4 regions of the Roseibium sp. LAB1 genome follow, and region 1 is predicted to be linked to each of the others. Evidence: predicted binding sites of a transcription regulator. Region 1 holds the regulator's gene; each other region holds the start of a gene.

Evidence for each region. Region 1 encodes LexA, which represses DNA repair genes until DNA is damaged. Its sites were predicted from a motif close to TGTTCNNNNTGTGTTCNG; they were not measured.
Region 2: the regulator LexA is predicted to act here: its motif matches at 2,723-2,740, upstream of recA (recombinase RecA).
Region 3: the regulator LexA is predicted to act here: its motif matches at 5,536-5,553, upstream of parE (DNA topoisomerase IV subunit B).
Region 4: the regulator LexA is predicted to act here: its motif matches at 1,892-1,909, upstream of ACYQ54_RS14425 (PA0069 family radical SAM protein).

The regions. Positions count from the first base shown of each region.
Region 1 is NZ_BAAGIB010000001.1:121,098-129,022, reverse strand. Features, by position in the region: gene ACYQ54_RS00625 (ComEC/Rec2 family competence protein) at 1-1,561, shown strand, start outside; gene lexA (transcriptional repressor LexA) at 1,566-2,276, opposite strand; gene ACYQ54_RS00615 (PPC domain-containing DNA-binding protein) at 2,398-3,297, opposite strand; gene ACYQ54_RS00610 (acyl-CoA synthetase) at 3,294-4,874, opposite strand; gene ACYQ54_RS00605 (alpha/beta hydrolase) at 5,028-5,837, shown strand; gene fumC (class II fumarate hydratase) at 5,859-7,244, shown strand; gene ACYQ54_RS00595 (fumarylacetoacetate hydrolase family protein) at 7,304-7,925, opposite strand, start outside.
Region 2 is NZ_BAAGIB010000001.1:746,757-754,681, reverse strand. Features, by position in the region: gene ACYQ54_RS03625 (DUF3772 domain-containing protein) at 1-490, shown strand, start outside; gene ACYQ54_RS03620 (pseudouridine-5'-phosphate glycosidase) at 555-1,487, opposite strand; gene ACYQ54_RS03615 (PfkB family carbohydrate kinase) at 1,595-2,518, opposite strand; gene recA (recombinase RecA) at 2,858-3,928, shown strand; gene alaS (alanine--tRNA ligase) at 4,282-6,939, shown strand; gene ACYQ54_RS03600 (hypothetical protein) at 7,242-7,367, opposite strand; gene ACYQ54_RS03595 (cyclic nucleotide-gated ion channel) at 7,559-7,925, shown strand, end outside.
Region 3 is NZ_BAAGIB010000004.1:53,379-61,303, reverse strand. Features, by position in the region: gene ACYQ54_RS21745 (GGDEF domain-containing protein) at 1-713, opposite strand, end outside; gene ACYQ54_RS21740 (DEAD/DEAH box helicase) at 837-2,282, opposite strand; gene ACYQ54_RS21735 (sulfotransferase family 2 domain-containing protein) at 2,582-3,310, opposite strand; gene parE (DNA topoisomerase IV subunit B) at 3,410-5,455, opposite strand; gene ACYQ54_RS21725 (tetratricopeptide repeat protein) at 6,044-6,901, shown strand; gene xth (exodeoxyribonuclease III) at 7,577-7,925, opposite strand, start outside.
Region 4 is NZ_BAAGIB010000002.1:982,144-990,068, forward strand. Features, by position in the region: gene ACYQ54_RS14415 (glycosyltransferase) at 1-590, opposite strand, end outside; gene ACYQ54_RS14420 (substrate-binding periplasmic protein) at 976-1,800, shown strand; gene ACYQ54_RS14425 (PA0069 family radical SAM protein) at 1,933-3,069, shown strand; gene ACYQ54_RS14430 (ribonuclease HII) at 3,115-3,765, shown strand; gene ACYQ54_RS14435 (N-acetyltransferase family protein) at 3,789-4,346, shown strand; gene ACYQ54_RS14440 (F0F1 ATP synthase subunit B family protein) at 4,568-5,047, opposite strand; gene ACYQ54_RS14445 (F0F1 ATP synthase subunit B) at 5,058-5,618, opposite strand; gene ACYQ54_RS14450 (F0F1 ATP synthase subunit C) at 5,700-5,924, opposite strand; gene ACYQ54_RS14455 (F0F1 ATP synthase subunit A) at 5,995-6,744, opposite strand; gene ACYQ54_RS14460 (AtpZ/AtpI family protein) at 6,798-7,184, opposite strand; gene smc (chromosome segregation protein SMC) at 7,397-7,925, opposite strand, start outside.

The DNA of each region.
Region 1 (7,925 bases):
TGTCGCTTTGCTTGTTGGTGACAGGAGCGGAATTGCAGAGGAACAGGAAGACGTTTTGCGTGCGGCCGGGCTGGCTCATATTCTTGCAATTTCCGGCCTCCATATGGCGCTTTTCGCTGGTGGGGCCTATGGGGCGGTTTTGCTGCTGTTTTCGCTGGTGCCAGTCCTGACGTTAAGGTGGCCCGTTCACAAGTGGGCGGCAATCTCAGCCCTTGGTGCCGCGGTCGTCTATCTGCTTCTGTCCGGTGGGGCGGTTGCCACCCAGCGCTCGTTCCTGATGATTGCAATCGTCTTTGTCGGCATTCTGGCGGGCCGGCGAGGGCTGACCCTGCGCAGTGTTGCGCTTGCGGGTCTTGTTCTACTTCTGATCGCGCCGGAGCGCCTGTTTTTTCCGGGCTTCCAGATGTCCTTCGCTGCCGTGATCTGTCTGGTTGCTGTTTATGACCTATGGCGGCAACGCGATCGGACGGGATATTCGGGAGAAAGACCGACCAGTTGGGTTATGGCAACCGGTCTTTTTCTCGGCAAATGGATTGCCGGGCTGTTTGTAACAGCATTGGTCGCGGGTCTGGCAACCGGCATCATCGGAGCGCATCATTTCAGTCGCATCGCGCCATACGGCCTTGTCGGCAACCTATTGGGAATGCCGATTTTCTCGCTGCTGGTAATGCCCATGGGTGTGCTCGCATTCGTCCTGATGCCATTTGGGCTGGCTGCGTTGCCTCTGTGGATCATGTCTTACGGCATCTCGCTGCTCTTGAAGGTTGCTTCCTTCACGGCGGCCCTGGATGCCGGCAGTGGAGCTTCGGGCAGGCTGGATGGAACGGCTGCATTCCTTCTGTTGTCAGCTCTCTTTGCAGGCCTGTTGGTACCAGGCAGGAAACGCCTGCTTGCCGCGGTTCCACTTCTTGCCGGTGTTTTGATTGTCATGACAACCCGGCCACCCGACATCCAGATTGCCGCAAACGGCTCTCGTATTGCCGCTCGGGACGAGGCGGGGGCACTACGTTTCGCCGCAAGGGGCAGAACCTTTGCAACGGATCTCTGGCTGCAGTCGGAAGGTGTTTCTGACAGCGCGATTTTATCGCGCAAGATGAAGTCGCCTCAAAGGAAATGCGATGATGAGGGGTGTGTCGTCAGGGCTTATGGTCGTGTTGATAAGTCTGAAGGAACAGAAGACAGGCCAACATTTCTTGCGGTTGCTCAACCAAGGACAATTGAAGCGTTTCAGATGGATTGTCGATACGCCGATTTGATCGTGACCGATCTAGTCGCCCCAAAGAACTGTGGCGTGGGGCTTGTCCTGGATCAGACGACGCGCGCTCTGCGAGGAGCGATATCCATCTGGTTGTCCAGGACCGACATCTCAGGCAGCACCGTTGGCTCTTCAGGTCATGACAGCGCAGAAAAGCGCTCGCCTGCGGAAAAATGGAAAATAGAAAAACTGAGGTTTGCCATCCCTGACCCACCGCGCCCTTGGCATCGACCGGGGACGGTAACAAGAGAGGGATTGCGGCAGGTTGAACGCGCTTCGAAGGCCGAAGCGCGTGCAGACGAGTGATGCCTCAATACTGGCGGAACAGGGCGACAAGGCGCCCCTGGACGCGAACGCGGCCCGGTCCGAAGATTCTCGTTTCATAAGCCGGGTTCGCCGCTTCAAGCGCAATGGAAGCGCCTTTCTTGCGTAGCCGTTTCAAGGTGGCTTCCTCGTCGTCCACAAGTGCGACGACAATATCGCCACTGTCGGCGCTGTCGGTCCGGCGTATCAATACGGTGTCGCCATCCAGGATACCGGCTTCGATCATGGAATCACCGCGCACTTCCAGAGCATAGTGTTCCCCCCGGCCGATCAGGTCCTGCGGCACAGTGATGGAGTGGCTGTGGGTTTGAATGGCCTCGATCGGCACACCGGCGGCAATCCGGCCCATGACGGGAATTTCCGTGACGCCAATTACAGGTTCCGGTGCCGTTTTCACCGGCTCCGGTTTGCCAAGGGAACCTTCGATGACTTCCGGTGAGAAGCTGCCGCGTGGACGGGGCGCGCCCAGCCCGGGTGCAATTGAGTCCGGAAGACGAACAACCTCCATGGCCCTTGCCCGGTTTGGCAGGCGCCGGATGAAACCTCGTTCCTCAAGAGCCGTGATCAGGCGGTGAATGCCGGACTTGGAGCGCAGGTCGAGCGCATCCTTCATTTCGTCGAAAGAGGGCGGCACACCGGTTTCTTTCAGTCTTTCGTGAATGAACATGAGCAGTTCGTACTGCTTGCGCGTCAGCATGTAGGCGTCCCCTGACCGAGAAAACATCTGGTACAAATCAAGAACATGGTACCTGTTCTCATTGTGTTCTGCAAGGGTAAATGTTCTCTTACTGTTCTTGGCCTCGCGGGAGGCGCGGGGTTCAATTCTTCCGCGGTTTCGCCGTATCCTGGTGTGCTGAGCAGGTTTTGATCAGCAATTCGCAGGTGACCAGCGTCGGCGCGCCGCCGGAAGTGAGAACGCCCTGATGTAGCCCACCATTGAGGTCGACCGCTCGTATGGGAACGCACAGCTTTTGATTTGGCTTCGCGCCTGCGTTCGGACAAAGCAAAATTTCGGATATCAGACCTGTCATCGGGGCGGAGTCGCGAAACGTCGCTCCGGCAAGGCTGCCCAGTCCATGGACTTCGTAGGACGAAGCTTCCAGAAAATGGGAAAGGTCGCGGATGCTGTCAGTCAGGTCGGTAAACGGTGCGAGCGTTGTGATGAGGGCATTTTCGTCGACATGCCGGGAAGGTTCTTCGTCAGGCTGCACACGAAACAGTGTGAATTCTGTCTCCGGGTCCAGCGAGGCAACAAATGCAGCACCTCGCAAACCGTTACCCTTGATAGTGCCTGTCCGGGCCACAATGAGCGTGTGGGGCAACAGGTGCCCAAGATGGTCACTGCCACCCTCGTGCCAATAGGCGTGGACATGGGCAAACCAGTCGCCGTCCTTCTTGCCTACAATGGCAACCGCAGTTTCGAGCGTCGCGCCAGCGGAAGAATGGGTGTCGCTGTACCAGGCCGCATGCCGATCATCCAGCGCACAGGCCGGCTTGACAAAGTCAAACGCTCCGAGCGTCAGCCCTGAAAGGTCGAGCACAGCAGAACTGAGGCCGTTCCGCTCGACATAGTCTCCCAGCACTTTCAGCAAGGGGGCGCGCTCTGTGACTTCAATCTCGACAGGTTCAGCCCGGCATTTGGCGTATGGCAACCGGTTTTCGGCGACGGGGCCTGGATGCCGGATGTCGGCAAGTGTTTTTGGTGGCGGCCGTCTCATAACAGGCCTTTTTCGATCAAGTGCTCCCGCACCAGTTTCTTGGTGATCTTGCCATAAGCGCTTGTCGGCATTGCCGGAATGAAGAGATAACGGGCAGGCATCTTGTAGCGCGCGATCTTTCCGCTGAGGAAATCCGATAGAGACTGAGGGTTGGGCGACTTGTCCGGGGTTGCCACACAAACGGCGAGCCCGACTTCGCCCCATTGCCGATCCGGAACGCCAAGGATTGCGACTTCGGAAATGTCCGGGTGCGTGAGCAGGACTTCCTCGACCTCCTTCGGGTAGACGTTGGAGCCGCCCGAGATGTACATGTCCGAGGCTCGGCCGGTGAGGAAAAGATAACGTTGCTCGTCCATATGGCCGATGTCGCCTGTTCGGAACCAGCCGTTTCTGAAAGACTTTCTGTTGGCCTCGCCGTCTTCCAGATATCCGGCACAGACAGCGGCGCCGATGACGCAGACTTCTCCCGTTTCATTAGGTGGCAGGTGGTTGCCGTCTTCGTCCTGGATCGAGACCTCGATGCCTGTGCGCTCGGTACCGCAGGTGCCACTGCGTGTCTCAGGTCCGTCCTCCAGAAAATGATCCTGCGGCCGCAACACCGTGATGTTGCCGGTGACTTCACCAAGCCCGTAATACTGAACCAGGACGTGACCCAGTTTCTTGAGCGCCAGCTTCTGGTCCTCCCGGTACATGGGAGCCCCGGCATAGATGACGTGGCGAAGGCTCGTATGATCGAAACGATCGACCGAAGGATCTTCCACCAGGCGTTTGACGATGGTGGGGACCGTAAAGAGGTTGCTGACCCTGTGTTTTTCGATCAGCTCGAACGCTGTAGAGGGATTGAAACCGCCTCCAGGCAGAAGGACGTTTGTGGACCCGGCCGAGAGCTGGACAATCAGTTGAAGTCCTGCACCGTGCGACAGAGGTGCTATGACCAGCGAGGCATCCTGTTCCGTGGTGCCGGGCAACAGGTCCGCCATGTAGTTCACGCAAACGAAGCCGATTTGTCCGTGACTGAGTACCACAGCCTTCGGGCGCCCCGTCGAGCCTGAGGTAAAGAACAACCAGCAAGGATCGTTGTAGTCCACGATCTCGTTTGAATGGACTTGCCCCAGGTAACGGGAGACGAGATCCTCATACTCGGTGCCGAATTCGCTTGTGCCTATTGTGATACAGCCCGTCAGCGTTTCAACTGAATTTCGCACGGCTTCCGCTTGCGCGCCGAAATCCGCGTCGCACAGAAATACTTTCGCCTTCGCTTTTTCCGCGGCGTAGGCTGTCTCTCCGGGAGCCTGACGGAAATTGCAGGGCACCCAGACAGCTCCCAGCCGGAAAGCTGCCAGCATGATCTCGATCATCTGATGAGAGTTCTGTGCCTGAACCAGCAAACTGTCGCCCTTGGAAATTCCGAACTCGGATTGGAGCGCTTTGGCAAGGGCTGAGACACGCGAATCGACATCCGACCAGGTCCAGGTGCGGCCATCCTGGACAATCGCTGATCCGGAGGGCCAGCGGGCAGCGTTCCTGGACAGAAAATGCGCCAGATTGGCCACGCGATTGGAACAGCGCTCCACCATCTAAGTTTGCCTCCCGGTTACTGGTTTTTTCAGACGTTAGGTTGATGTCAGTCTGTTTGACAAGTTGAGATTGGCAATCAAGCCGTTCCGCTTTCTAGGTAAATTGTGCAAGGATGCCGGCAACCTGTTTCGATGTTGGTCTGAGGATTTCGTATGAGTGAGATGACGATTACAGATTGGGACGATGCATATTCAAACGCCGCCTATATTCCCGGCGCTGATGATTTTATTGTGCGCTGGGCGAAAGACGCTGAAACCTTCCGGAAAAGCTGGGTCGAGAAGGATCTGGATGTCGTTTATGGCGAGGGAGCCCGTCAAAGGTTTGACGTGTTTCGGCCGGAGAGAAAGTCCAAGGGGCTCGTCGTCTTTGTGCACGGGGGGTACTGGCTAAGATTCGACAAAAGTTACTGGTCGCATTTTTCGAGTGGCTGTCTGGCCAAAGGTTGGACCGTGTGCATGCCATCCTACGACCTGGCACCTGATGCGCGGATTGGAGATATCACCCGGCAAATTTCCGTCGCGATCACGAAAGCGGCGGCCCGTGTTGCGGGACCGATCCGTCTTGCCGGTCATTCCGCCGGCGGGCATCTGGTGACGCGAATGATCTGCGAAGATACCCGGCTGCCGAAAGAGGTTCTGGATCGGATCGAACGGGTCGTTACCATCAGCGGTCTGCACGACCTTCGCCCGCTCAGAAACACCGTGATGAACAAATCCTTCCAGATGAGCGAAGAGGACGCCTCCGCCGAGAGCGCCGCATTGATGCAGCCCGTGGCAGATTGTCCGGTTGTCGCCTGGGTTGGTGGCGCGGAACGTCCGGAATTCCTCAGGCAATCGAAACTTCTTGCCGATGCCTGGCCGACAGCAACCTATCGGGAAGATGCGGACCGCCATCATTTCGATGTCATTGACGGACTGAAAGACCCGTATAGCGAGTTGACCGAAACCCTGCTGGCCACTTGAGCCAATTGCGAGGAAACGCATATGCGTACTGAAAGCGACAGTATCGGTGAGATAGACGTACCGGAGGACAAATACTGGGGCGCGCAGACACAGCGCTCCCTGAGGTATTTCTCCATCGGCAGTGACCTGATGCCGATAGAGCTGATCCACGCCTATGGCATCTTGAAGAAGGCGGCTGCCCTTTCAAACGAGGAGCTGGGGTTGCTGCAGGGAGAGCTCGCGAGTTTGATTGTCAGAGCGGCAGACGAGGTCATCGAGGGTAAGCTGGACGATCATTTTCCGTTGCATGTCTGGATGACCGGTAGCGGTACCCAGACCAACATGAATGTGAATGAGGTAATCTCCAATCGTGCCATCGCACTGGCAGAGGGCGTACTTGGTTCCAAGGACCCAATCCATCCCAACGATCACGTGAATCTGTCCCAGTCCTCCAATGACAGCTTTCCCGCAGCCATGCACATGGCCGCTGCTCTTCAGGTGACGCATCGTCTTCTACCGGGTGTTCAGACACTCTGCAAAAGCCTGCAGGACAAGGCTGCCGCATGGGACGACATCATCAAGATCGGCAGAACGCACATGCAGGACGCCACGCCTTTGACACTTGGGCAGGAGTTTTCCGGATATGCGGAAATGTTGCGGCAGGACATTGGGCGTATCCAGTTTGCACTCAAGGACGTCTATGGTTTGGCGCTGGGTGGAACCGCTGTCGGGACGGGTATCAATGCACATCCACGCTTCGCGGAGTTGTCCGCCACCCGGATCGCGGAATTGACCGGATTGCCGTTCTACAGCGCCCCGAACAAGTTTGCGGTTCAGGGCGCGCATGATGCACTGGTCATGTTGAGCGGCGCCCTGAAGACACTTGCAGTTTCCCTGTTCAAGATCGCAAACGACATCCGCCTTCTATCGTGTGGGCCCCGCTGCGGTTTCTTTGAACTGAAAATACCGGCCAACGAACCCGGGTCCTCGATCATGCCAGGCAAGGTCAACCCGACACAGTGCGAGGCACTGGCGATGGTCGCAGCTCAGGTCATGGGTAACGACGTAGTGGTCGGGATCGGTGGCGCCAGTGGCTACCTGGAGATGAATGTCTACAAACCGCTGATGATCAACGCGATCCTGCAATCGGTGAAGATCATGGGCGATGGCTGTGTCAATTTCACCCGGTTCCTGGTTGAAGGCATGGAACCCAACGAAAAGCGCATCAAGGAATTTCTCGACCAGTCCCTGATGCTGGTGACCGCCCTCAGTCCGGTCATCGGCTATGACAAAGCCAGTCATGCGGCACATCATGCTTTCGAACATGATCTGACCTTGAAGCAGGCGTGCCTTGACCTGGGCTTTGTCAGTGCTGAGGATTTCGACCGGGTCGTCGACCCCGCAAAAATGGTCCAGCCGTCGCTTTGAGCGCAGCGACTGATTTCCTATTCGCTCTTGCACAGCGCGCTGGGCTGATCAGCTGCCAACTACAAGAGGTCACGCTGTGCAAGATTGCGCATTAGGGAGCTGATACCGAAAGTCCATTCCGGGCATTCCGTCGAAAGCCGAACGGTGTTGCAAAGACGGCCAAGGCCAGGGCTTTCGATGGTAACGACGTCGCCCAGTTTGTGGGTAAAGCCTTCTCCGGGAACGTCTCTGTCCTGAGTCGGGGCAAAGAGGGTTCCGAGAAACAGCATGATACCGTCGGGATACTGGTGGTGCCGGCCCAGGGTCTGGCGAACCAGATCCTGAGGGTCCCGACTTATCTCCTTCATTGAAGATCTGCCCTTCAGAACAAAGCCGTCGGTTCCCGTCACGGTCAGGTCCAGTTCTGCCAGACGGACGTCATCCAGCGAAAAGGTCTTGTCGAACAGTCGGATCATCGGTCCGATCGCGCAGGATGCGTTGTTGTCCTTTGCTTTGGACAAGAGCAGGGCCGAGCGGCCCTCCACATCGCGCAGATTGACGTCATTGCCGAGTGTGGCGCCGACAACAACTCCTTTTGAGGAGACGGCCAGAACCACTTCCGGCTCCGGGTTGTTCCAGCTGGAGACGGGGTGCAGTCCGACGTCAGCTCCGGGGCCAACGGACGACAGAACCTGGGCCTTG
Region 2 (7,925 bases), 630 kb from region 1:
CGTCCGCAAGATTTCCGTTCGCTCGACACGTATCGAAACCTTCGACCGGCATGATGTGATCATTCCCAATTCGGACCTGATTGCCGGCACGGTCAAGAACATGACGCTGACCAGCAAGTCAGGTCGGCTCATCCTGCCGGTGGGCGTTGCCTATGGCAGCGATCTGGAAAAGGTGAAGTCGATCCTGTTCGATGCGGCGCGAGGGCACAACACCATCGCGCGTTACCCGACCCCGCAGGTTCTGTTCATGGGGCTGGGCGACAGCTCGCTGAATTTCGAACTGAGATGTTTCCTGAAAGACATCGGCAACGTGATGACTACCAAGTCGGACCTTTATTTCACGGTCTATAACGAGCTTGGAAAGGCGGGCGTCGAGATACCGTTCCCGCAGCGCGACCTGCACTTGAAGGATATCGACCGGTTGGCGGCTGCTCTTGAACGCCGGCAGGGCATTCCGAATCCGAATCCTGCAACCGACCCCCAGGCCTGACGGGCTTTCGGGCTTTCAGCTCATGAGAGGGGAGAGCCCGAACGTATCCCTGGCAGAAGCGTCTTCAGACAAGTTCCGCGGCAATGCGGGCGGCAAGGCGGGCGTTGTTGCGTACCAGCGCGATGTTGGTGTCGAGGCTGCGGCCGCCGGTCAGCTCCAGGATGGCGCCGAGCACGAACGGGGTCACATCCTTGCCGCGAACGCCCTTGGCAGCGGCTTCCGTGATGGCCGCATCGATATAGCCGGTCATTTCCTCCCGCGGGATCTGGTTGGCTTCCGGCACCGGATTGGCGATCAGCACGCCGCCATGGTCGGGGAACCGGGACCGCATCTTCAAGAGGGTGCCGATTTCGGCAGCCGAATTCAGGGAGTAGGGCGCCTTGAGGCCGCTCGCCCTGGACCAGAACGCAGGTAGCTCTTCCGTGCCGAATGCAATGACCGGGACCCCCTTGGTTTCAAGAACCTCCAGCGTCTTGGGAATGTCGAGCAGCGCCTTGGCTCCTGCGGATACCACGCAGACCGCCGTGCGGCCAAGCTCGTCGAGGTCGGCTGAAATGTCGAAGCTGTCTTCTGCGCCCTTGTGGACACCGCCGATGCCACCGGTGGCAAAAACCTTCAGGCCGGCCGCGTGTGCAGCCATCATGGTGGCGGCGACGGTGGTCGCGCCGTAGCGCCCGGTGGCAAGGGCGAAGGTGAGGTCGGCACGCGAACATTTCATCACGTCCCTGGCCTGCGCCAGACGGTCGAGATCCGCATCGGACAGGCCCACCATGATCTTGCCGTCCATCAACGCGATGGTGGCCGGAACTGCGCCTTCCGCGCGGATGTCGGCTTCCACGTCACGGGCCGTTTCGACGTTTTTCGGAAAGGGCATGCCATGGGTGATGATGGTCGATTCCAAGGCAACGACCGGCTTGCCGCTCGCAAGAGCCTCGCGCACCTCATCGCTGTAGACAATCAGGTCTTCAATAGCGGCGGTCGTTGTGGGAGTTGTCACGGCGTGTGCCTTTCTGTTTGTCGTCCAGCCTCCGAGGCCGGGTCATTTCTGCGGGGTCTTATAGGCGCAAGACCGGACTGCGCCAAGATTGGAATTTGTCCAACTGGTCAAAAGTTGGCGATAGCATCCCACGAGAGCTCTTCTGCCAATGCGCCGGTGCTGCGCAAGGTCAGGGCTGCGGCCGCCAGACCGGCAGGGACGGCTTGCGTCAGACCGTAACCTCTGGCGAGGGCGGCGACGGTGCCGGCGGTCAGCGCGTCTCCCGCACCGGTGACATCGACAATCTGCGTTTGAAGCGGCTTAAACCTGTGAAGGATGCCGCTTTCCAGCACCAACACGTCCGAGGCTGCGCTGGTCAGGACAAAACGCCTGAGGCCGGTTTGTCCAAGGGCTGCTGCCAGATCTTCGGAAGAGGCGTCACGGGACAGACCGGCGAGCGTCGCCGCTTCGCCGCGGTTCAGCATCAGGCAGTCCAGTTTCTCTAGGACTGCCTGCAGCCGGATCGCCTTGGCGTCGGACACGGCGTTGGCAATGAGGCGGCCAGGCCGCGCAAGGTTCGTCAGCCGAACAAGCATCGCTTCGGGCAGGTTCGCATCCAGAAACCAGATGGTGCCGTCCGTTGCACTGGTAGCAAGATCCGCCACGATACCGTCAAAGAGATCCTCCGGAGCGTCCGAGAGAACACGGTCATCGACACAGGCCGCCGCCAGATCCCCCGCCGGATTATGCAGTGCAAGATACTGACCCGTGGCAAAACCCGCCCGTGTCGTCACGTGAAGCTCGAGGCCTTCCTGGCGAAGTTGGCGGGTCAGAATGTCGGCAGCACCATCCTCACCAACCGTTCCCACCAGATGTGTCCCAACGCCCAGGCGCACAAGCGCACGGGCAATGTTGGTCGCGACGCCACCGGGCTTTGCGCTCAACCGCGAGGGTGTAGAGGTTTCTGGGCGGATGGGCTCACTGGCATGTGCAATCGTATCGTAATGGATCGCACCGATTGCGATGACGGGAGAGGACTGGGCTGAAGTCACGTTCTGGACTGTCTCACAAAAGGCCGGGGTGCGAACCGGATGGTTCGGTTTTCCGGGGCAGGCAATCGTTGAAGAGGCGGGCTAGCAGATTACAACAGGGGCGGCAACAGTCGGCGGGCGGAGGCAACTGATTCTGCCTGTGGGTGGAATCACGAGATGTTCCCATTCTTTGCTGACGTTGGGTAAGTTGGAAAATGCATCAAGGAGAACATATTGGAAACAAACGGTCATTTCCATTTTAATACCAATCGGTTTTGCCTTCTTGTCAAACGAGAACAAAATGTGTACAAAAGCTCTCGTTGAAACGGCACGTCCATCGTGGAATAAGGAGCGTAAGCCATGTCGCAAAGTACACTTCGTCTCGTAGAAAGCAGCCAGATGGATAAGACAAAAGCGCTGGACGCAGCGCTCAGCCAAATCGAACGCGCCTTCGGCAAAGGCTCCATCATGAAGATGGGCCAGGGTCAGGTGGTCGAGGTGCAAGCCGTCTCGACCGGGTCGTTGGGCCTCGATATCGCGCTCGGGATCGGTGGCTTGCCACGCGGACGTATCGTCGAGATCTACGGTCCGGAATCGTCCGGTAAAACAACGCTTGCCCTGCATGCGGTTGCCGAAGCCCAGAAGACCGGCGGCATCTGCGCCTTTATCGATGCGGAACACGCACTGGATCCGATCTATGCGCGCAAGCTCGGTGTCGATATCGACAATCTTCTGATCTCCCAGCCGGATGCCGGTGAGCAGGCTCTGGAAATTGCCGACACGCTTGTGCGGTCCGGCGCCATCGATGTGCTGGTCATCGACTCGGTTGCCGCGCTGACGCCGAAGGCCGAACTTGAAGGCGAGATGGGCGACAGCCTGCCGGGCATGCAGGCCCGTCTGATGAGCCAGGCGCTTCGCAAGCTGACTGCTTCGATCTCCAAGTCGAAGTGCATGGTGATCTTCATCAACCAGATCCGCATGAAGATCGGTGTGATGTTCGGATCGCCGGAAACGACGACCGGTGGCAACGCGCTGAAGTTCTATGCATCTGTCCGTCTGGACATCCGTCGTATCGGCGCGATCAAGGACCGGGACGAAGTCGTTGGCAACCAGACCCGCGTTAAAGTCGTCAAGAACAAGCTGGCACCTCCCTTCCGTCAGGTCGAATTCGACATCGTCTATGGCGAGGGTGTTTCCAAGACCGGTGAGCTGATCGACCTCGGCGTCAAAGGCAACATCGTTGAAAAATCGGGTGCCTGGTTCTCCTACAACAGCCAGCGTCTCGGCCAGGGCCGGGAAAACGCAAAACAGTTCCTGAAGGACAATCCGGAAATGGCCGATGAGATCGAACTGGCGATCCGTCAGAACGCCGGTCTGATCGCAGAGGCGATTATCGATCCGGACGCGGCATCGGAAGAAGCCGAGGACTGATCCTCCGCTTCCGGTTGTCCTTCGCAAAAAGCTCCGGACGTTTGTCCGGTCTTCCAAGGGCCTCCTTCCGAATTCGGGAGGGGGCCTTTTGCTGTCTGGGGTTCCGGTGGGGGCGGAAACCGAAGAGGTCAGAAGATGCCGCCCGGGGGCGAATGAGGCTTTCACGCTGCCTGCACGCTGAAAATCGCCCATAACCGTGCCGGTTTCCGTTAGGTCGGGCACCTGCAACCGCTGGACAGGGTTGGAGGTCAAAGTTAAAAGGCTGTTCCGGTGCGGATCGGTGACAAGATCCCGCGCCCTCAAGATTTTCAACAGGCCCTCATTTGCGGGGCTGTGACCGATGCGAGATCCGAATGACCGGCGTAAATGAAATCCGCTCTGCCTTTCTGGACTATTTCAAGACAAACGGCCACGAAGTGGTCGAGTCCGGGCCGCTGGTGCCGCGCAACGATCCGACCCTGATGTTCGCGAACGCGGGCATGAACCAGTTCAAGAACGTCTTTACAGGTCTGGAAAAGCGTGACTATTCGCGTGCAGTGACGGCACAGAAATGCGTGCGTGCCGGCGGCAAGCACAACGATCTGGACAACGTCGGTTACACTGCGCGCCACCACACCTTCTTCGAGATGCTGGGCAATTTCTCCTTTGGTGATTATTTCAAGGACCGCGCGATCGAGCTGGCCTGGAACCTTGTTACCAAGGAATTCGGCCTGCCGAAGGACAAGCTGCTGGTGACCGTCTATGCCGAAGACGATCAGGCATTCGATTTGTGGAAGAAGATCGGCGGGCTGAGCGAAGACCGGATCATCCGTATCCCGACGTCGGACAATTTCTGGTCCATGGGCGACACCGGCCCGTGCGGACCGTGTTCAGAAATCTTCTACGACCATGGCGACCATATCTGGGGCGGACCTCCGGGCTCGGCTGAAGAAGACGGCGACCGGTTCATCGAGATCTGGAACCTCGTTTTCATGCAGTATGAACAGATGCCGGAAAAGCGTCTGGATCTGCCGCGCCCGTCCATCGACACCGGCATGGGGATCGAGCGTATCGCCGCCGTCATGCAGGGTGTTCACAACAACTATGACATCGACCTCTTCAAGGCGCTGATTGCAGCTTCAGTCAATGCGACAGGCGTGGAAGCGGAAGGCGATGCCACTGGCAGCCACCGGGTGATTGCCGACCATCTGCGGTCCACCAGCTTCCTGATTGCCGATGGCGTTCTGCCGTCGAACGAAGGCCGTGGTTATGTGCTGCGCCGTATCATGCGCCGTGGCATGCGCCATGCTCATCTTCTGGGTGCAAGCGAACCGCTGATGCACAAGCTGGTGCCTGCGCTTGTGCGTGAAATGGGCCGCGCCTATCCGGAACTGAGCCGAGCCGAAGACCTGATCACAGAGACGCTGAAACTGGAAGAGACCCGGTTCCGCAAGACGCTGGAGCGGGGGCTCGGCTTGCTCGACACGGCAACGGAAGATCTTGAGGCCGGCGCCCGCCTTGACGGGGAAACCGCGTTCAAGCTTTACGACACCTACGGTTTTCCGCTGGATCTGACCCAGGATGCGCTCAGGACGCGCGATATCTCCGTCGATATCGATGGGTTCAATGCGGCGATGGAGCGCCAGAAAGCCGAAGCGCGTGCCGCGTGGTCCGGATCGGGCAGCGCAACGACAGAAGCTGTCTGGTTCGCGCTGAAGGAAAAACACGGTGCGACGGACTTCCTCGGGTATGAGACCGAAACGGCCGAAGGCGTTGTTGCCGGTCTTGCTGCGGATGAAAAGGAAGTCGACAAACTGTCCGCCGGGGACAGCGGTTTCGTCGTTCTCAACCAGACGCCGTTCTACGGCGAAAGCGGCGGCCAGGTGGGCGACACCGGCTGGATGCTGGCCAATGGCGTCAAGGTTGCTGTGACCAACACGCAGAAAAAGACCGACGGCCTCTTTGTCCATTCGGTCACTGTGGAAGAAGGCGAGCTGGTACCGGGTCTTGCTCTGGAACTGAAGGTCGACCATTCCCGCCGCAAGTCGATCCGCTCCAACCATTCGGCTACCCACCTGGTTCACGAAGCCCTGCGAGAAGTGCTTGGCAATCACGTGGCACAGAAGGGATCTCTGGTGACCCCGGAGCGCCTGCGTTTCGACTTCTCCCATCCCAAGCCGGTGAGCGACGAGGAACTGGCGACGGTTGAGACCTTTGCCAATGAGATCGTGTTGCAGAACGCGCCGGTCGACACCCGCCTGATGGCGGTTGACGATGCCATCGAGGCTGGTGCCATGGCCCTGTTCGGCGAGAAATACGGCGAGGAAGTTCGTGTCGTCTCCATGGGAACAGCTCTGCACGGCCCGAAACAGGGCAAGTCTTACTCGCTGGAACTGTGTGGCGGTACCCATGTGAAGCGGACCGGCGACATCGGCCTGGTGACGCTGGTGTCCGAAGGTGCCGTTGCAGCAGGCGTTCGCCGGATCGAAGCGCTGACCGGGGCAGAGGCCCGTGAGTATCTGGACGCACAGGACAAGCGCATGCGGGAACTGGCCGGTCTGCTGAAGATCAGCGCTGATGATGTTCCGGCACGGGTGGCGCAGCTTGTTGAAGACCGCAGGAAGCTGGAGCGTGAACTGGCGGATGCCAAGAAGAAGCTCGCCATGGGTGGCGGCGCGGACGGCGGCACGCCGGTGAAGGACGCCGGGGCTTTCAAGCTGATGGCCCGCACCGTCGAGGGTATCAACCCGAAAGACCTGAAGGGCATGGCCGATGAGGCCAAGACCCAGCTCGGCTCTGGAGTAGTGGTGCTGATCAGTGTTGCCGAAGACGACAAGGCGGCCATCGTGACGGCCGTGACGCAGGATCTGACCGACAAGGTCAGCGCCGTGGATCTGGTGCGGATCGGGTCGGAAGCCCTTGGAGGCCGCGGTGGTGGCGGTCGGCCGGATATGGCCCAGGCCGGCGGACCGGACGGATCCAAGGCAGATGCGGCCGTTGCCGCGATCGAAGCTCACCTGGCAGGGCTCTGACGGTACGGCCGGTCATCAAGATTGAAAAAGGGCGGCCCCATCGAGGCCGCCCTTGTTTGTTTACGGCCTTGGACATTTCCCGAGGGGTGGAAATAACGCAAGCCCCTCTCTGGTCATCCCGGACGCAGCGCAGCGGAGATCCGGGATCGGGGAGCCTTACGGCCTCATTAATTCCAGCAAGACCCGTGGTTCCCCGGTCCCGGTACGCGCTTCGCTTGGCCGGGAAGACGGTGGAGGGTGCTGGTTGTTTGGTGGTTCGGAGCGGTTCAACCAAGGTAGCCCCTGGTCGCCTGCCAGTTGGTTCAGTTCAGCAGAGCGGTGATCGCCAGTGCAGCGGCCGCGACGAATGTCGAAACCAGCAACATCTTGAGCACGATGTGATGGGGCGTCGTTTCGGCGGCGCGGACCTTGTCTGTGTCGATTGTCATGGTGTCCTCCTTGAAACCGGTTGCCTATTCAAGAAGATGGGGTCTGCGGCAAATTAACCCAATCACGATCGGGTCACCCCTGTGCACAGCTTCGTGCTACGCGGGAAGGGCTGTTGGCGGGGAGGGCTTTGTCGTAGCCTGTCTTTCCGCTATTCATGAATATGCGAGCAAAATCAGAAACGGGGGGCTCGGTGTCCGGCCACGAATTCAAACGGGCGCTCTATGAGGTGCTTGAGGACACAGGCAAACGCCGCATCGGCGCGCGTGTGCTGCGGAACTTCCTGATCGTCCTCATCCTGATCAACATCGCGCTTGCGGTGCTGGAAACCGTGCCGGAAATCCGCGACATCCTGAGCACGCACCTGCGTCTGATCCAGTTGGGCAGCGGACTTGTCTTTCTGGCCGAGTATGTCATGCGTCTTTACGTGGCCGATCTCCACCCACCGTTGCGCCGTTACGGGCCGGTGTTTTCAAGGCTGCGCTATGCGATCCAGCCGGACGCGATCATCGATCTGATCGGGGCCTTGCCGCTGTTGTTCGTGGTGTTCCTGCCCAATC
Region 3 (7,925 bases), on a different contig from region 1:
ACTAGCCGCAGAACCTGATCACCTGTCTGGTGGCCATAGGTATCGTTGAATTTCTTGAAGTGATCGATGTCGGTCATCAGCAGAGAGAAGCTACGGCCGCTCTCCTTGGATTGATCGATCACCCGCTCGATAGAATTTTCGAAGTGTTTGCGATTGTTCAGCGTCGTGAGCTCATCCGTCAGGGATTCGTAACGGATCGCTTCCAACGAGGACTGCAGATTCTCGATGTGCTTTTTCGATTCAAGAAGCTGGCTTTCCAGTTTGCGGTTCGAAGCAACGGCGTTCTGGGTCGATTTCACCAGATGCGTCACATAGACCTTCAGCTTTTCCGGATCGGAAACCGATTTAATCTTTTCGCCAGCCTGCTCAAGCGCAGTGCCATAGTCTGAAGTTGCGTCGGCGCTCAGCTTCAGCGTATCGACCAGTTCCTCGACTTCCCTGGAAACCTTGGAGCCGACTTCGTCCAGCCGGTCGCCAAGCCGTGTCGGCGACAGAAAACGGCCGTAAAGCGTCAGCATCTCGTCGGTGCTGATCCTGCCGTTAGACTTGATGGACTCATTGACGGCCCGGTTCAGGCCCTGATTGTAACCAGCTGCGTAGGTGTACCAAAGTTCATAAGAACGAGGGTAGGCTGGCAGTACATTTTTCTTGATGTAACTGATTGCGGACTCTCCGTACTGGATTGTCCGCTTATGGTCGTCTTCATCCGCCATCAAGTTTCTCTCACCCATGTCTTGCGAATCCGCCCCACACGGACACAAGAACTAAGTTTTAACCTCTGATGGAAGGCTTAAGGAGCCGTTAAGCTTAAAGAGAAACCTGGAGAGATTTTGACCTTATGAAGCCTTTTTGGGCCTCGGTTCACGCAGAAGGAACGCAGGAATGTGAACGCCGGCACCGAAGGCAGGTTCCAGTTTATCGTTTCTGGAGCGCTTTCCAGACTGCCGTTGCGGCATGTTTGAAACCGGAGTCGGGTTCAGCATTTCAGGGAGTTCCTCCATCTGTTCTTCCACGACTTCGCGTGGCTTGCTCTGCGGTCGGCGACGATTTGACGGTTTTGTTTCCGCTGCATCATTGTCGTTGCTGGACCGTGCATTACGAGCCGGTTTACCCGTCTTGCGACGCGCCTTGCGTTCTTGCGCTGCAGCCTCGAAGTCGATCGCGTCACCCAGCCAGTCGATGTCTTTCTTGATCAGCGTCTGAATGGCGTCGAGATACTTCTGGTCTTCTCCGGTCACGAGCGTGAATGCTGTGCCATTGCGGCCGGCACGGCCGGTTCGGCCAATCCGGTGAACATAGTCTTCCGCGTTGCTTGGAACGTCAAAGTTGAAGACATGGCTGACTTCGGGAATGTCGAGACCGCGGGCGGCAACATCACTCGCTACCAGAAGCTTGATGGTGCCCTTTCGGAAATTATCCAGCATCATCATGCGCGTGCGTTGATCCATGTCGCCATGGAGCGCACCGACGTTGTATTCATGACGCTCCAGCGACCGATAGAGCGTCGTTACGTCACGCTTGCGGTTGCAGAAGACAATCGCATTCTGAAGATCTTCAGCGCCTTCCAGCAGTTCGCGCAGGGCGGCACGCTTTTCGTAGTCCTTGGACTCGGTTGCCTTGAGGAACTGAGCGACATTCTCGGCCGTGGACGATGTCGGTGCGACTTCGATACGCGCCGGATTCTGAAGGAAGGTTTCCGTCAGGCGCTGAATTTCCGGCGGCATGGTAGCCGAGAAGAACAGGGTCTGCCGTGTGAACGGGATCAGCTTGCAGATCCGCTCGATATCCGGAATGAACCCCATGTCGAGCATGCGATCGGCTTCATCGATGACGAGGATTTCGACACCCTGAAGCAAAAGCTTGCCGCGTTCGAAATGGTCCAGAAGGCGTCCAGGTGTTGCAATCAGAACATCGGTGCCGCGGTCCAGTTTCTTGTCCTGTTCGGAAAAGGAAACACCACCGATCAGCAGGGCAATGTTGAGCTTGTGATTGGTGCCGTATCTGGCGAAATTCTCTTCGACCTGTGCAGCGAGTTCGCGCGTCGGCTCAAGAATAAGGGTGCGCGGCATACGTGCCCTGGCGCGTCCCTTTTCGAGCAAGGTCAGCATCGGCAGAGTGAAACTAGCGGTCTTGCCGGTTCCGGTCTGGGCGATGCCAAGTATATCGCGGCGCTCGAGCACCTGCGGAATGGCTCCAGACTGGATTGCCGTAGGTTCCTTATAACCCGCTGCTTCAACTGCAGCGAGAACCTTCTCGCTAAGACCGAGAGTATTAAATGCCATGGAGCGCTTTGCCCGAATGTTGTGATTGTTAATCGGCGGCGCCGTGGGAACCGCCGGTGCCAATGTGCGCACACCCTACATTCATGCGCTCAGGTGTCAATGCGCTTGAGAGGTAAAATTTCAAGAAAATAGAGTAATTCCGGGTACGATTTGCCATTTCAGTTAATAGTGCAACCAAGTTGGTTCCTGAAATCGGCTTGAAGATCAGTATGTGTTGCCCAAAAAGAAGGCGCGAACCTAGAAACGTGTTTCCTAAAAGTTCGCTTCCGAGGGTATTCAATACGTAAAATTGCGCAGCGTCAGGCTGAAAGAGCCGCTGGTTTGTAAAACAGGTCGTAGTCTGTCTTGTAGCGGCGCCTCAGCTGCTGAACCAGGCTGTCTTCGGTAAAGGATAACAGCGTGTTGTCGGAAACAAAATTCGCCACGTGATACGAGACAGGTGCTTTTGCGCGGAAGCGCAGAGAGCTTTCGGAGAGAAAAGTCGCGAACGACTGGTCAAAATCTTCCAGCTGCAAGATCAGATCGGCGGTTAACATGCCTTTGTATGTCAGCGCAGCGGTTTGGCTGCGGAAGAGGTTGTCTGCTTCCAGGTCCGAAATCGACGCGACATGAGACACGAATTCCTGTGGTGTCATGTCCTGGTTGAACTGACGCTCCTCATAGTAGGCCGGCAGCGGATCGGCGCTCAGAATGACCTTTTCATAGCAATAGGCCAGCCGGTGCATGGGATCCTGAACCCAGGCGGCAACCTTCATTTCAGGATGACGGCGTTTCAGTTCCCGCGCTGTCAAAAGTTCGACGTTGCCGTGAAAAAGCAGTCGTTCGGTTGCAGCGGCTCGCAGATCAAACCCGGACAGGGCCTTGAGCTTGTCGGTGCCGGCAAGACAATGAAGAACAGGGCGCAACAACTGGAAGGCAGGTTCTGCAATTCGGGCAAAGGCAATTTTATGCTTGGGAAAAGCCAGGAAGACGTGATTTCGCAGTGGGCGAAGCCGCCTGTCCAATATCGAATACATCCGGTTTAACATGATACGTTTCCGACCGGTCAAATAGGCAATGCGGGCAAACAATTACGCCCAATACGCCCCCTCAAAAAAAGACATGGATCAAAATACCCGCTATTTCGGCTAAATATCAAGATCCTCTGCAAATTCAGCGTTGTCCTGAATGAACCGGAAGCGGGCTTCCGGCTTGTTGCCCATGAGCCGCTCGACGGTATCGTTGGTATCGGCAACCGCTTCTTCCTCGACAACGACCTTGAGCATCGCCCGCTTGGAAGGATCCATTGTCGTCTCCTTCAACTGAGCCGGCAACATTTCACCCAAGCCCTTGAAACGGCCGATTTCCACTTTGGATTTGCCCTTGAAGACAGTCTCCATCAGCTCGTCCTTGTGGGCATCGTCACGGGCGTAAAGCGTCTTGCCTCCCTGGCTGAGACGATAAAGGGGAGGCACGGCCAGAAACAGATGACCACCACGGATCAACTCAGGCATTTCCCTGTAAAAGAAAGTAATCAAGAGTGATGCGATGTGGGCACCGTCGACATCGGCATCCGTCATGATGACGATCTTTTCGTAGCGCAGATCGCTTTCGCGGTACTGGGAGCGGGTGCCGCAACCCAGGGCCTGAATAAGATCGGCCAGCTGCTGGTTGGCGACAAGCTTGTCGCGCCCGGCATTGGCAACGTTCAGGATCTTGCCTCGCAAGGGCAGGACTGCCTGGTTGGACCGGTTGCGGGCCTGCTTGGCAGAGCCGCCGGCCGAGTCACCCTCCACGATGAACAGTTCCGTGCCGTCAGACTGGTTTGCGGAACAGTCGGCGAGCTTGCCCGGCAGGCGCAGCTTGCGGACGGCGGTCTTGCGTGCAACGTCCTTTTCCTGCCGTCGGCGCAGGCGTTCATCCGCGCGATCTATAACCCATTCCAAAAGCTTGTTTGCCTGGTTGGGAGATGCTGTCAGCCAATGGTCGAACGCATCGCGGACCGCTGTTTCGGTAATGCGGGTGGCTTCGTTGGTCGCCAGTTTGTCCTTGGTCTGGCCAACAAACTCCGGCTCCCTGATGAAGACCGACAGCATGCCACCGGCGGATGTCATGACATCGTCGCCGGTTATGATGGAGGCCTTCTTGTTGTTTGTCAGTTCGCCGTATGCCTTTAGTCCCCGCAGCAGCGCATAGCGGAAACCCGCTTCGTGGGTTCCGCCTTCCGGTGTCGGCACGGTGTTGCAGTAGGAGTTGACGAAGCCGTCGCCGGCGAACCAGCTCACGGCCCATTCCACGGAACCGTGTTTGCCGGCATTGTCGGTACGACCGAAGAAAACATCGTCGACGACGCGGCGTTCCTTGGTCAGCCGCTCGTTCAGGAAGTCGCGAAGGCCGCCGGGGAAGTGAAATACGGCTTCCGCCGGAGTTTCGTCCTTTTCCGGCAGCAATTCAGGTGCGCAGTGCCAACGGATCTCGACACCGCCGAAAAGATAGGCCTTCGATCGTGCCATCTTCAGAAGACGTGCGGGAATGAACTTCGCACCTTTGCCGAAAATCTGATCGTCCGGCTTGAAACTGACCTGGGTGCCGCGTCGGTTCTGCGTGTCGCCGACCAGTTCGAGCGGTCCCTGGGCATGGCCTCGGCGGAAAATCTGGCGATAGAGCTTGCGGCTGCGGGCAACCTCTACAATGAGTTCCTCGGACAGTGCGTTGACCACCGAGATGCCGACGCCATGCAGGCCCCCGGAGGTCTCATAGACCTTGCTGTCGAACTTTCCGCCCGCATGCAGCGTCGTCATGATCACTTCGAGAGCGGACTTGTCCTTGAATTTCGGATGAGGGTCGACCGGGATGCCGCGGCCATTGTCGGTAATCGTCAGATAGCCATCTGCGGAAAGCGAAACGTCGATCCAGGTTGCGTGACCGGCAACTGCTTCGTCCATCGAGTTGTCGATCACCTCTGCAAAGAGGTGATGAAGCGCTTTTTCGTCCGTGCCGCCAATATACATGCCCGGGCGCCGCCGAACCGGTTCAAGACCTTCAAGAACCTCGATGTCGGCCGCCGAGTAGTCGTCGCTGACCGCGACTGGCGCAACGGGACGTGGCTTTTGCGGAGCTGGGGCGGGCTCGTCGTGTGTCATTGGGGCAGAGACCGCCGCGTTGCCTGCAAACAGATCGTCTTTTGCGCTCATTCCGTATCGCCTGATGGGTCTTGGGTCACAGTTTCTAGAAACTCAGCGCCGTTACCTACACCGAATCATGTCTCAGTTTGAAGGACAAAGATAGAACGGCAAAGGCAATTGGCCAAAAGCCCCCGTTTTCAACAGCCTGCACCCCCAAAAATCCGTTCTGGCAACACATCATCAACCCACCCGTGTTCAAATAAGGGTCTTGAATGGGAGAGGGGTGGTCACAATATGTGCCAATTCCGCAACAGTTACTGACAGAGTCATCTACAGGGTCCCGGTTTGCCTCGGTTGCCCCTGTTCGGCCATGTTTGCCCGTCACCCGTTACGCTAATGTCTGGGGCAGTCCTACCGGGATCTCCTTCCTGCGCAGGGCACAGTCCGGACAAAAAGTGTCAGGAAATGGTCTTATTTCGGCGCCGTACGGCCCAACTTAGGACGAAATGATCGGCCATTTTAGGCCACTCCGAAACAGTGGATCCCGGTAGCGCGTGCTCCAGGATCGAAGAGACAGCAAATGCGCTTTGCGCGGACAAAAACAAGAACGTCCGTCGGGGATCTGTTTCGTTGCCGACGGGTAATAGTGTGACTGGGATGCGAAAGAACAGCACAAAGCTTCAACGCATTGGAAAAGCCGGAACCGTGCTTGGCGCGTTGATCTTGATCGGCCTGTCCGGGCCAGTGGCCGCCTTTGACGGTCAACCGGCGCCTGCAAGGGCGATCGGCCCTACGGATCTTTCTCCGACAGAAGCACTGCGTGCCGGTGCGCGACAGTATTATTCCGGCGACAAGGCAGCAGCTCTCGGTTCGCTGCAGTATGCGGCGGAAAACGGTCAGCCCATGGCCGCCTGGAAGCTGGGGGAGATGTATGCCTCCGGTGACGGCGTCAAGGAAGACGACCTCAAGGCCTTCCAGTACTACAGCCAGATTGTTCGTGAGCACGGTGAAGATCGTCCGGACGCACCGGATGCTCCCTTTGTCTCAAGTGCATTCGTGGCGCTCGGATCCTATTACCTGAACGGTATCGACGGCGCGGTTCCCAAGAACGAGTCTCGCGCTCGGCAGATCTTCACGCACGCAGCTTCCTATTTCGGCGACGCTGACGCACAGTACGAACTTGGGCGCATGTACCAGGAAAACAACAGCCGCATGGCCGTGCGCTGGTACAATCTGGCTGCTCTAAAGGGGCATGTCGGGGCTCAGGCCCGGCTCGGCGAAACGCTTTATGCGCTCGGTACCTCGGACAAGAAAAAAGCCCGTGGCCTGATGTGGATGACCGTTGCCCGTGAACAGGCCAAAGGAGCGGATGCCAACTGGATCCACTCCATGCATGAGCAATATTTTGCGGTTTCGCCAGAGCCTGTCAGGCAGATGGCCCGGTCCATGGCTGACGGCTGGCTGAAGCAGAACCGCCCGGACATGCTCACCGCACAGCAATTGCCAGCACAATAATCGCAAGTTGGTTACATCCGGGGCACCTGTGCGGAATTGACAGCACAAATTTCCGGATGGCCGGCGTCTGCGAACGTGCCTCTGTTTAGCGCTCTTCGCCTGTTTCCAGCGCCTGAACGCTGCCCAAATCGAAACTAGTCTCGTTGAATTTAAAGAGTAGCCTTCGCCCAAACCGGCTGGTTGGGAGAGCCTGATACTTCATGGCCGGAGATGCCGCTGTAGGGGCTCAGGTTTTGACTAAGCGGGCAAGGTGCGTTGCTGATCTGCCAGGATGTGTTGTTGAGCACCATTTCGCAGGTCGCCATTTTCAGTCCAGTCGGACTTTTCAGGCAGACAGATTCACCAACACCAAATTTTTCACCCTTGTACCTGCAGGTGCATGAAACGTCTTGAGCGTTTGCGGCGGAACCAGATCCAGGGGCCTGACCGAAGACCAATCCGAAAAACAGACAGGCTGCGAAAGTCAAAGACTTGCTGCGGCCAGCAGTCGAACTGGTTGCCGGAAGGGGCTGTCCACATGTTGCCGTCGTGGACGTTGGTCGGCCATTCGTTATCCCATGACAGGCAAAAGCTTACCACGACGTCAGCTGACTGCAAGTCCGGTTTCCGGACCAATCAAGAATGACGAGGGCAGCGGGACCGGCAGTGATTGTTGGCTGAAAGCTAAGAACAGCGTCAGGCGGCTAGTTTCACCCAGACCGGCACATGATCCGACGGCTTTTCCCAAGCACGCACATGCTTGTCGATACCGCAGCCGGAGAACCTGTCCGTCGCCTGCGGAGACATCAGTATGTGATCGATGCGAATGCCGTTGTTTTTCTGCCAGGCGCCTGCCTGATAGTCCCAGAACGTGAATGTTTCCGGGGCTTCCGTGCAGGAACGGACCGCTTCAGTCAAACCGAGATTCATCAGGGTCCGAAAGCGCTGGCGGCTCTCCGGTTGAAAGAGAGCGTCGTCCAGCCAGTTCTGCGGGTTCTTGGCGTCAACCGGGTCCGGAATGACGTTGTAGTCACCCAGCAGCAGG
Region 4 (7,925 bases), on a different contig from region 1:
GCGCCGGATGAAACGGCAGCTGCACGCAGGAATACCATCCGCCCGCGCCCGATACGCTTGGCGATGTCGAGGTCTTCCAGTTCGGGCAATGGCCGATGGCCGCCGAGCTTCTGATAAAACTGCCGGGAAATCAGGAGGCCCTGGTTGCCGTAGGGCATACCGAGCAATTGAGACCGCAAGGCCGCGAATGACTCGCTTACCCGCGCACTCAGGCCAAAGGCTTCGTAGCGAAGCCGGAAGCTGGCCGCCGTACGCGGGCCGTTTGGTGCACGGGCCGCCCGTTCGGTAAATGCCTGGGCTTCATGATGCCAACCGCTTTCCAGAAGCGTTTCAGGCCGCAGAAACAGCAGCCAGTCCCCCCGGCTTGCCATCGAGGCGCCATAGGCAAGGCGTTCGCTGCGGGATGCATTGCCTCGGTTGACCCAGACACATCCGGCAGCGTCGGCAACTTTCTCAGTATGGTCCGATGATCCGCCGTCAACCACGATAACTTCGCGGATGACGCCCTCTGCCGCTGCCGGCACCAGGGCCGAAAGCGCGTGAACGAGCTCGGTTTCGGAATTTCTTGTCGCAATGATGACGCTAATCATGAATTCAAGTTTTACATGATTTTTTCCAAAGTGCGAGTGTCGCCAGCGAAGCGGGAGCTGTTTTTTGTTCGGGTTCTTAACAAACTCCAATAATCGAGCACCAACCATCGTGATATATATCGTGGGGGAATGTCTACTTTGGTTGCATGAAAAGAAAAGATCGGGCGAAAGCTGTAGCAGTACCTCTCACCGAGGCGTCATGGTACTGCGAAAAGTTGCTTCCTCGGGAAGTCGATCGGTATCCATTTGTCGGCTTTTGAGAAATTTGCCGTCTCCGGCAAAAGGAAGGACCGGATTTCATACTATCTTAAGAGTGCTTGCCAAAGCTGAACACTGTTTCTCCGACCAGGACTGGTGCAGTTGCGTGATGACGACACCTGATCAAATGCCAATTTCGGCTGGAAGCCGCCTGAAACCGACGCTGGATCGGGTTGTGGCAGCACTTGCCGGACTCGTCCTGGCTCTGTTTCTACAGGTCGGAGCGGCCTCTGCCCGTGACCTCATCGTTCTGGCAACACCCGAAGAGCCCTACAAGTTTCTTGAGAACGGTGTCTACAAGGGCATCGACGTCGAGGTTCTCGATGAAGTCATGCGACGCCTTGGTCTGTCCTACTCTCTTGAGCTTGTCGAGTCGGGAACCCGCATCCAGCAGGAAGCCCGTGCCGGGCGGGCGGATATGCTGCTTCTGTTTTCCAAGAAACAGGATCGGACGGAGTATCTGATCTATCCGGAAGAAAGCTACATCGACATCAGCTGGAGCTTTTTCATCCGTGCGGAAGACGCCGATACGATCCGTTTTGAAGACTACGAAGACCTGAAAGGCCTGCAGATCGGCATCACACAGGACTTTGCCTATACGCCAGAGTTCCTCAACTCCGGTCTCGATTTCCAGACAGTTGCCAACAACACCCTGCAGATCGGCATGCTTCTGGCCAAGCGCGTGGATGCGGTTCCCATGAACACGATCAGCACGCTCTACGAGGAGAAGAAGGCCGGACGGCTGGATCAGCTCGCCACGCTGCCGCTACCGCTGATCACCAAACCCTACTACAACGTCTTCGCCAAAGCCTCGAACTATCCTGATATCAAGAGCCTGCCTGCCCGGTATGACGCCACAATTCGCGAAATGCAGTCTGATGGCACGCTGGACGCGATCCTGGTCAAATACCTTGGCAGACGGCCAAATCACCAGGAGCGCAGCGGCTCCTGAATTTTCAGCGGCTCAAGAAGTCCACTGTCTTTTCAGTCTCCGATACCACCCGTTGCAAACGGCATCTTGCATCATGTCCGCGCCGTGATAATGTTCTCGTTATGTTCCAACCCGTAACCTGGACCTTTGCGCGTGCCCCTCAGCCCTCCCGACGAGTTATCCGTTCCTGTCGATGCAGCAGGCCTCGTACCTGATGGTCGCACCGTTGCCGAGCAGCGACGCCGTGGCCGTGCGGCTGCGATCAACGCGTCCGGACGGTTCGAAAAGCTGTCGCGGGAATATTTCGACGATGGCTGGGAAAGCCTGGAAGACCTGCCGCCGCTGAAAACTCAGATCCAGGAAGAACGCGCCAGGACGATCATCACCCGGAACGAATCTCCGGATATTTCCTTCGACCGCTCGATCAATCCCTACCGGGGCTGCGAGCACGGCTGCATCTATTGCTTCGCCCGGCCGAGCCACGCCTTCATGGGGCTGTCTCCGGGGCTCGATTTTGAAACGAGGCTGTTCGCCAAGCCAAATGCGGCCCAGCTTCTGGAACGTGAGCTCTCCAGGCCCGGCTACCAGCCGCGCGTGATCGCCATCGGAACCAACACCGACCCCTACCAGCCGATGGAACGCAGCTACAAGCTGATGCGCGACATTCTGGAGGTTCTGGACAATTGCTCCCATCCGGTCGCCATCGTCACCAAGTCGGCACTGGTCACGCGCGACATCGACATCCTGTCGAGGCTGGCGGAAAGAAATCTGGTGAAGGTTGCCCTGTCGGTAACAACTCTCGACAAGAAACTCTGCCGGGCAATGGAACCGCGTGCCTCTGCCCCGCACAAACGTCTTGAGGCCGTCCGGGCCCTATCGGCCGCCGGAATTCCAACGTCCGTGATGATGGCCCCCGTGATCCCCGCGCTTACCGACAGCGAGATCGAAAACGTGCTGGAGGCAGCCGCCGAACATGGCGCCACGGAGGTGGCCTATATCCTCCTGCGGTTGCCGCTGGAAGTCTCGGAGCTCTTTCGCGACTGGCTGCTGCGACAGCGACCGGACAGGTATCGCCATGTGATGAACCTGATCCGCGCCATGCGCGGCGGCAAGGACTATGACGCCAAATGGGGCGAGCGTATGCGAGGCCGCGGCCCCTATGCCGATCAGATTGCCAAACGCTTCTCGCTGGCGGCGAAACGGCTCGGGCTCAATCTGCGACGCAGGAAACTCAACACCGAGGCCTTCGTCCAGCCGCAAAAAGGCGGTGTGCAATTGGACCTCTTTTGACGCGAGATCTTGAGAAACACGCTGTCCGGCGGCAGGGTGCTTCTCATGACGTTCAGCCCCTCCCTATTCGACCTTGCATTTCCCGACAGCCCCGACCTTGCAGTTGAACGCAAGCATGCAGCCGCGTTTGGCGGACGGCTGTGCGGCGTGGACGAAGCCGGACGCGGTCCCTGGGCCGGCCCCGTCGTGACCGCGGCAGTTATCCTTGACTATGACCGCATGCCGGATGGTCTCAATGATTCCAAAAAACTGTCAGAGACCCGGCGCGAAGAGCTTTTCGAGCAGATCATTGCAACGGCCCATGTCTCAATCGCCAGCGCCGCACCGGCCACGATAGACGACCTGAACATTCGCACTGCGACCCTGTCGGCCATGGTGCGGGCAGTCAATCACCTATCGCTTGTTCCCGATTATGTTCTGGTCGACGGCCGCGACGTACCACATGGCCTGAAACAGGCCGGACAGGCGCTGATCAAGGGCGATGGCCGCTGCCTGTGCGTCGCGGCTGCCTCCATCGTCGCCAAGGTGACCCGAGACAGGATGATGGTTCACCTGGACGCCAGCTTTCCTGAATACGGGTTTGCCCAGCACAAGGGTTATGGCGTGCCGCAACATCAGGCCGCTCTGGGACGTCATGGCCCGACGGTACACCATCGCATCAGCTTCAAGCCGGTCAGGCTCGCCGCAGGTTCCTGAGGAACGTCACGACAAGGATCGCCATGCCATTGACCAGTTCCAATGCCGGTTCCGAGATCACTCGCGCCAGAACCGCGGATATCAACGCACTTGCCGCCCTCTCCATCGAGGTCTGGCTGGATACTTATGCAACAGACGGGATTCCCGACAGTTACGCCAGCCATGTACTCCAGGCCTATGCTCCGCAAGTTTTCACAGCTGTGCTTCAAAGTCCCGACAAACATCTGATTGTCTGCCGCAACAGCGTCGGTTTGCTCGGATATCTGAAACTCGACCTCAAGGCCCGGCCGGTCGAGAACGGATGCGGATCGGCGGAGATCGAAACTCTTTACGTCCGGCGTCATCATCAGGGCCGTGGAGTGGGCACCAGACTTCTGGAGGCTGCAAGCTGCCTTGCGCGCGACGCTGGTCATTCAAAGCTGTTTCTGACCGTCTATGAGGGCAACCGGAAGGCAATCGGGTTTTACGAGGCCCAAGGCATGGTTACGGAGGGACACTGGACCTTCGACTTCGAAGGCGGCTCTGTTCCCAATCTGATCATGACCTGGGATGTGTCTGCACCGAGCCTTTCTGCCAGTTGACGCCAACCGGACCTTGTCGAGACGAAGCCGGTTCACGAACGAAACGCGACTAATCGGGACCGGGTGAAGATGGCGGCCCCGCCGGAAGCCGCTAGCCCAGCTAGTCTGTCTTCATCCTCGCCCGGGTCTTCAGGGCTGCGAAATCGGGATACTTTGAACCGCCAACAAAAAAGCGGCCCCGAGAGGCCGCTTCTTCAATTCGTCAGCTAAGCAAACCGAACTTAGTTCAGTCGCTCCTTCACCTGCTCAATGCTCTTGGCGAGGATGTCGTCGGCGACTTTGTCCTTGACCTTTGCGGCAAGGATTTCCTCGGCAGCGGCAACGGCAATGTCGGCAGCCTTGGCGCGGACTTCGGCAACTGCCTGGCTTTCTGCCTGGGCAATCTTGTCTTCCGCGGCCTTGGTACGGCGAGCAATCATTTCTTCCAGAGCCTGGCTCGTTTCAAGCGTCAGGCGCTCGGCTTCCGAGTTGGCTTCTGCAATGATGGCTTCCGCTTCGCTTTCGGCTTCGTGACGCTTGCGCTGATACTCCGACAACAGAGACTGGGCTTCTTCACGCATCTTGCGTGCGTCTTCCAGTTCCTTGCGGATTGTTTCGGCGCGCTCGTCCAGTGATCCGTTAATCTTGGCCGGAACCTTGACGTAAATGATCACGACGAAGAACAGGATAAGACCGATCAGGGCCCAAAATGTAGCGTCCATGACGGTCTCCTCAGTTCATCGCCGACTTGAGCGCCTTGGTCAGGTCGGTCTTGGTCGGAGCTTTGCCCATCAGCTGCTCGACGAGCGCTGAAGCGGTTTCTCCGGCAATATCCCCGATCTGAGAAAGGGCATCAGTCTTGGTTGCAGCGATCTGTGCCTCGGCTGCCTTCAGCTTTCCGTTCAGCTCGGCTTCCGCCTTTTCGCGGCGAGCTTCGTGGTCGGCCTTGAGCTTGGTCCGCGTCTCATGGGCAATGCCATGAGCCTTGTTGCGAGCCTCGGCCAGCGCCTGCTCGTAAGCTGCGATCGCAGCGTCGGTTTCTTCCTTCAGCCGGTTGGCTTCGGAAATGTCACCGGCGATACGGTCCCTACGGTCTTCCAGGATGCCTGAAATCCGCGGAACGGCCACATTCTTCATGATCCAGTAGAACACGCCGAACGTGATCGCGAGCCACAAGAGCTGGGAGGCGAATGTGGTGCTGTCAAAAGGCGGGAAACCCGCGCCATGCTCTGCGGCCGGCACTTCTATGGCTTCGTGCATGCCTTCTGTGGTCGAGTGAGTTTGGCCTGCCATTTCCAGTCTCCTAAATCCGGCTGGGCGGCGCTAGAGCGCGCCGCCACCGGAGTCGCATCGATAGTCGCTAAGGATTAGCGATTAAGCGAACAGGAGGATCAGAGCCACCAGCAGGGAGAAGATGCCCAGAGCTTCCGTCACGGCGAAGCCGAAGATCAGACGGCCGAACTGGCCATCAGCAGCGGACGGGTTGCGCAGAGCGCCTGCGAGGTAGTTACCGAAAATGTTGCCGAGGCCGATGCCTGCGCCGCCCATGCCCAGGCATGCGATACCGGCACCGATGTATTTTGCTGCTTCTGCTTCCATGACACGTGCTCCTAAATGGTGTTTGCAGATTGCTCACTCGCGGCGCAAAGGCCGTGTGATTGGGTTACCCTCAGTGTGAAGGATGAATGGCGTCGTTCAGATACATGCAGGTCAGAACGGTGAAGACGTATGCCTGCAGGAACGCGACCAGGAATTCCAGAGCCGTCAGGGCAACCGTCATTCCGAGAGGGAGAATGGATCCGAAGATACCAACCGCACCCATCGCGCTAAGGCTGACGATGAATCCGGAGAACACTTTCAGCGTGATGTGACCGGCAAGCATGTTCGCAAAAAGACGAACGGACAGGCTGATCGGACGCGAAAGGAACGAGATCACCTCGATCAGGGTCACAAGCGGGATCAGTGCCGCCGGCACGCCACTCGGGACGAAGAGCTTGAGGAACTTCATGCCGTTTTTCATGAAGCCGTAGATGATCACTGTAAGGATCACCAGCATCGCCAGGGCGAAGGTCACGATGATGTGGCTGGTGATGGTAAAGAAGTACGGGAACATCCCGAAAAGGTTCGCCACCAGAACGAACATGAAAAGCGAGAACACGAGAGGGAAGAAACGCATGCCCTCCGTCCCCGCTGAACTTCGCAATGTTCCGGCTACAAACTCATACGCCATTTCCGAAATCGACTGCAGACGGGACGGAACAAGTCCGCGACCGCTGGTCGAAAAAATCAGGAAAGCAGACGTCGCCGCCACGGTCAAAACCATGAACAACGAAGAGTTGGTGAAAGAGAAATCCATGCCCCCGACTTCAATCGGGAATAGCGTCTGGATATGGAACTGATGGATCGGATCGTTCGCCACCGGCCAGCCTTCTTCGCTCGTTCATATAAATGCGCCAGAAGGCGCGACAAATTCTATTTCGATCTGTCGTTCTGAACGTCTTTTTCGCGCTGGACCTTGGCATCCGGCTGCTCGACCACACCGGCCGCGCGCAGAACGTTCAAGACCCCGGCCACAAAACCCAGCAGCAGAAAGACAATCAGCCCGAAAGGCGACGTCCCAAGCCACTGGTCGGCTACCCAACCGATCCCGGCCCCCACCAGCACACCGGCGATAAACTCCGAAGAGAGCTTCATTGCCTGCGCGTATCCGGATGAGCTGCTTTGAGACTTCCGAGCGGTCTTTTGTTCAACCACCCTTATGTCGTCAAGCTTCCGGTTCAATTGAGCCCGCCGTTCCGACAGACCCGCTTCCGGGGAACCAACCACCCGATCCTCATTATCGCCGTTTTGCGAAGACATGTTCTTAAGTCCTCAGCTCGCGCCGACATGCTTGATCCGACAACTGGGGAGCCCCCTAAGCCGCGCGCACCATAGTCGGCACCTCATGCCGTGTCAAGAAGCCTGCGTTAAACTCTATCCATTTGAAAAATAACATATTTTTCTGATTACGCAGATTCGGCCAGACCTAAGTTGCATAAGGTTTTCGCGGCAGTGCCGCACCAGACGCATTCTTAGCCAGTTTCGCGGAATCGCTCCGCCGTCTCCAGATCGACCGAAACAAGCTGGGAAACACCGCGCTCGGCCATTGTCACGCCGAAGAGGCGGTTCATGCGCGCCATGGTGATCGGATTGTGCGTAATCACGACAAATCTGGTTTCCGTACTCTTGGCCATCTCGTCCAGGAGGTCGCAATAGCGCTCCACGTTGGCATCATCCAGCGGTGCATCGACCTCGTCGAGCACGCAGATTGGTGCCGGGTTGGTCAGAAACACTGCGAAAATCAGCGACATAGCAGTGAGAGCCTGCTCGCCGCCGGAGAGAAGCGTCATGGTCTGCGGCTTCTTGCCCGGTGGCCGGGCAATGATTTCCAGACCCGCATCGAGAGGGTCGTCGGAATCGACAAGCTGCAATTCGGCGGTGCCGCCCCCGAAAAGATGGGTAAACAAGCGCTGGAAATGACCGTTGACGACCTCGAAGGAGGCCAGCAGGCGTTCCCGCGCCTCGCGGTTGAGATTGGAGATGCCCGTTCGCAGGCGGCGA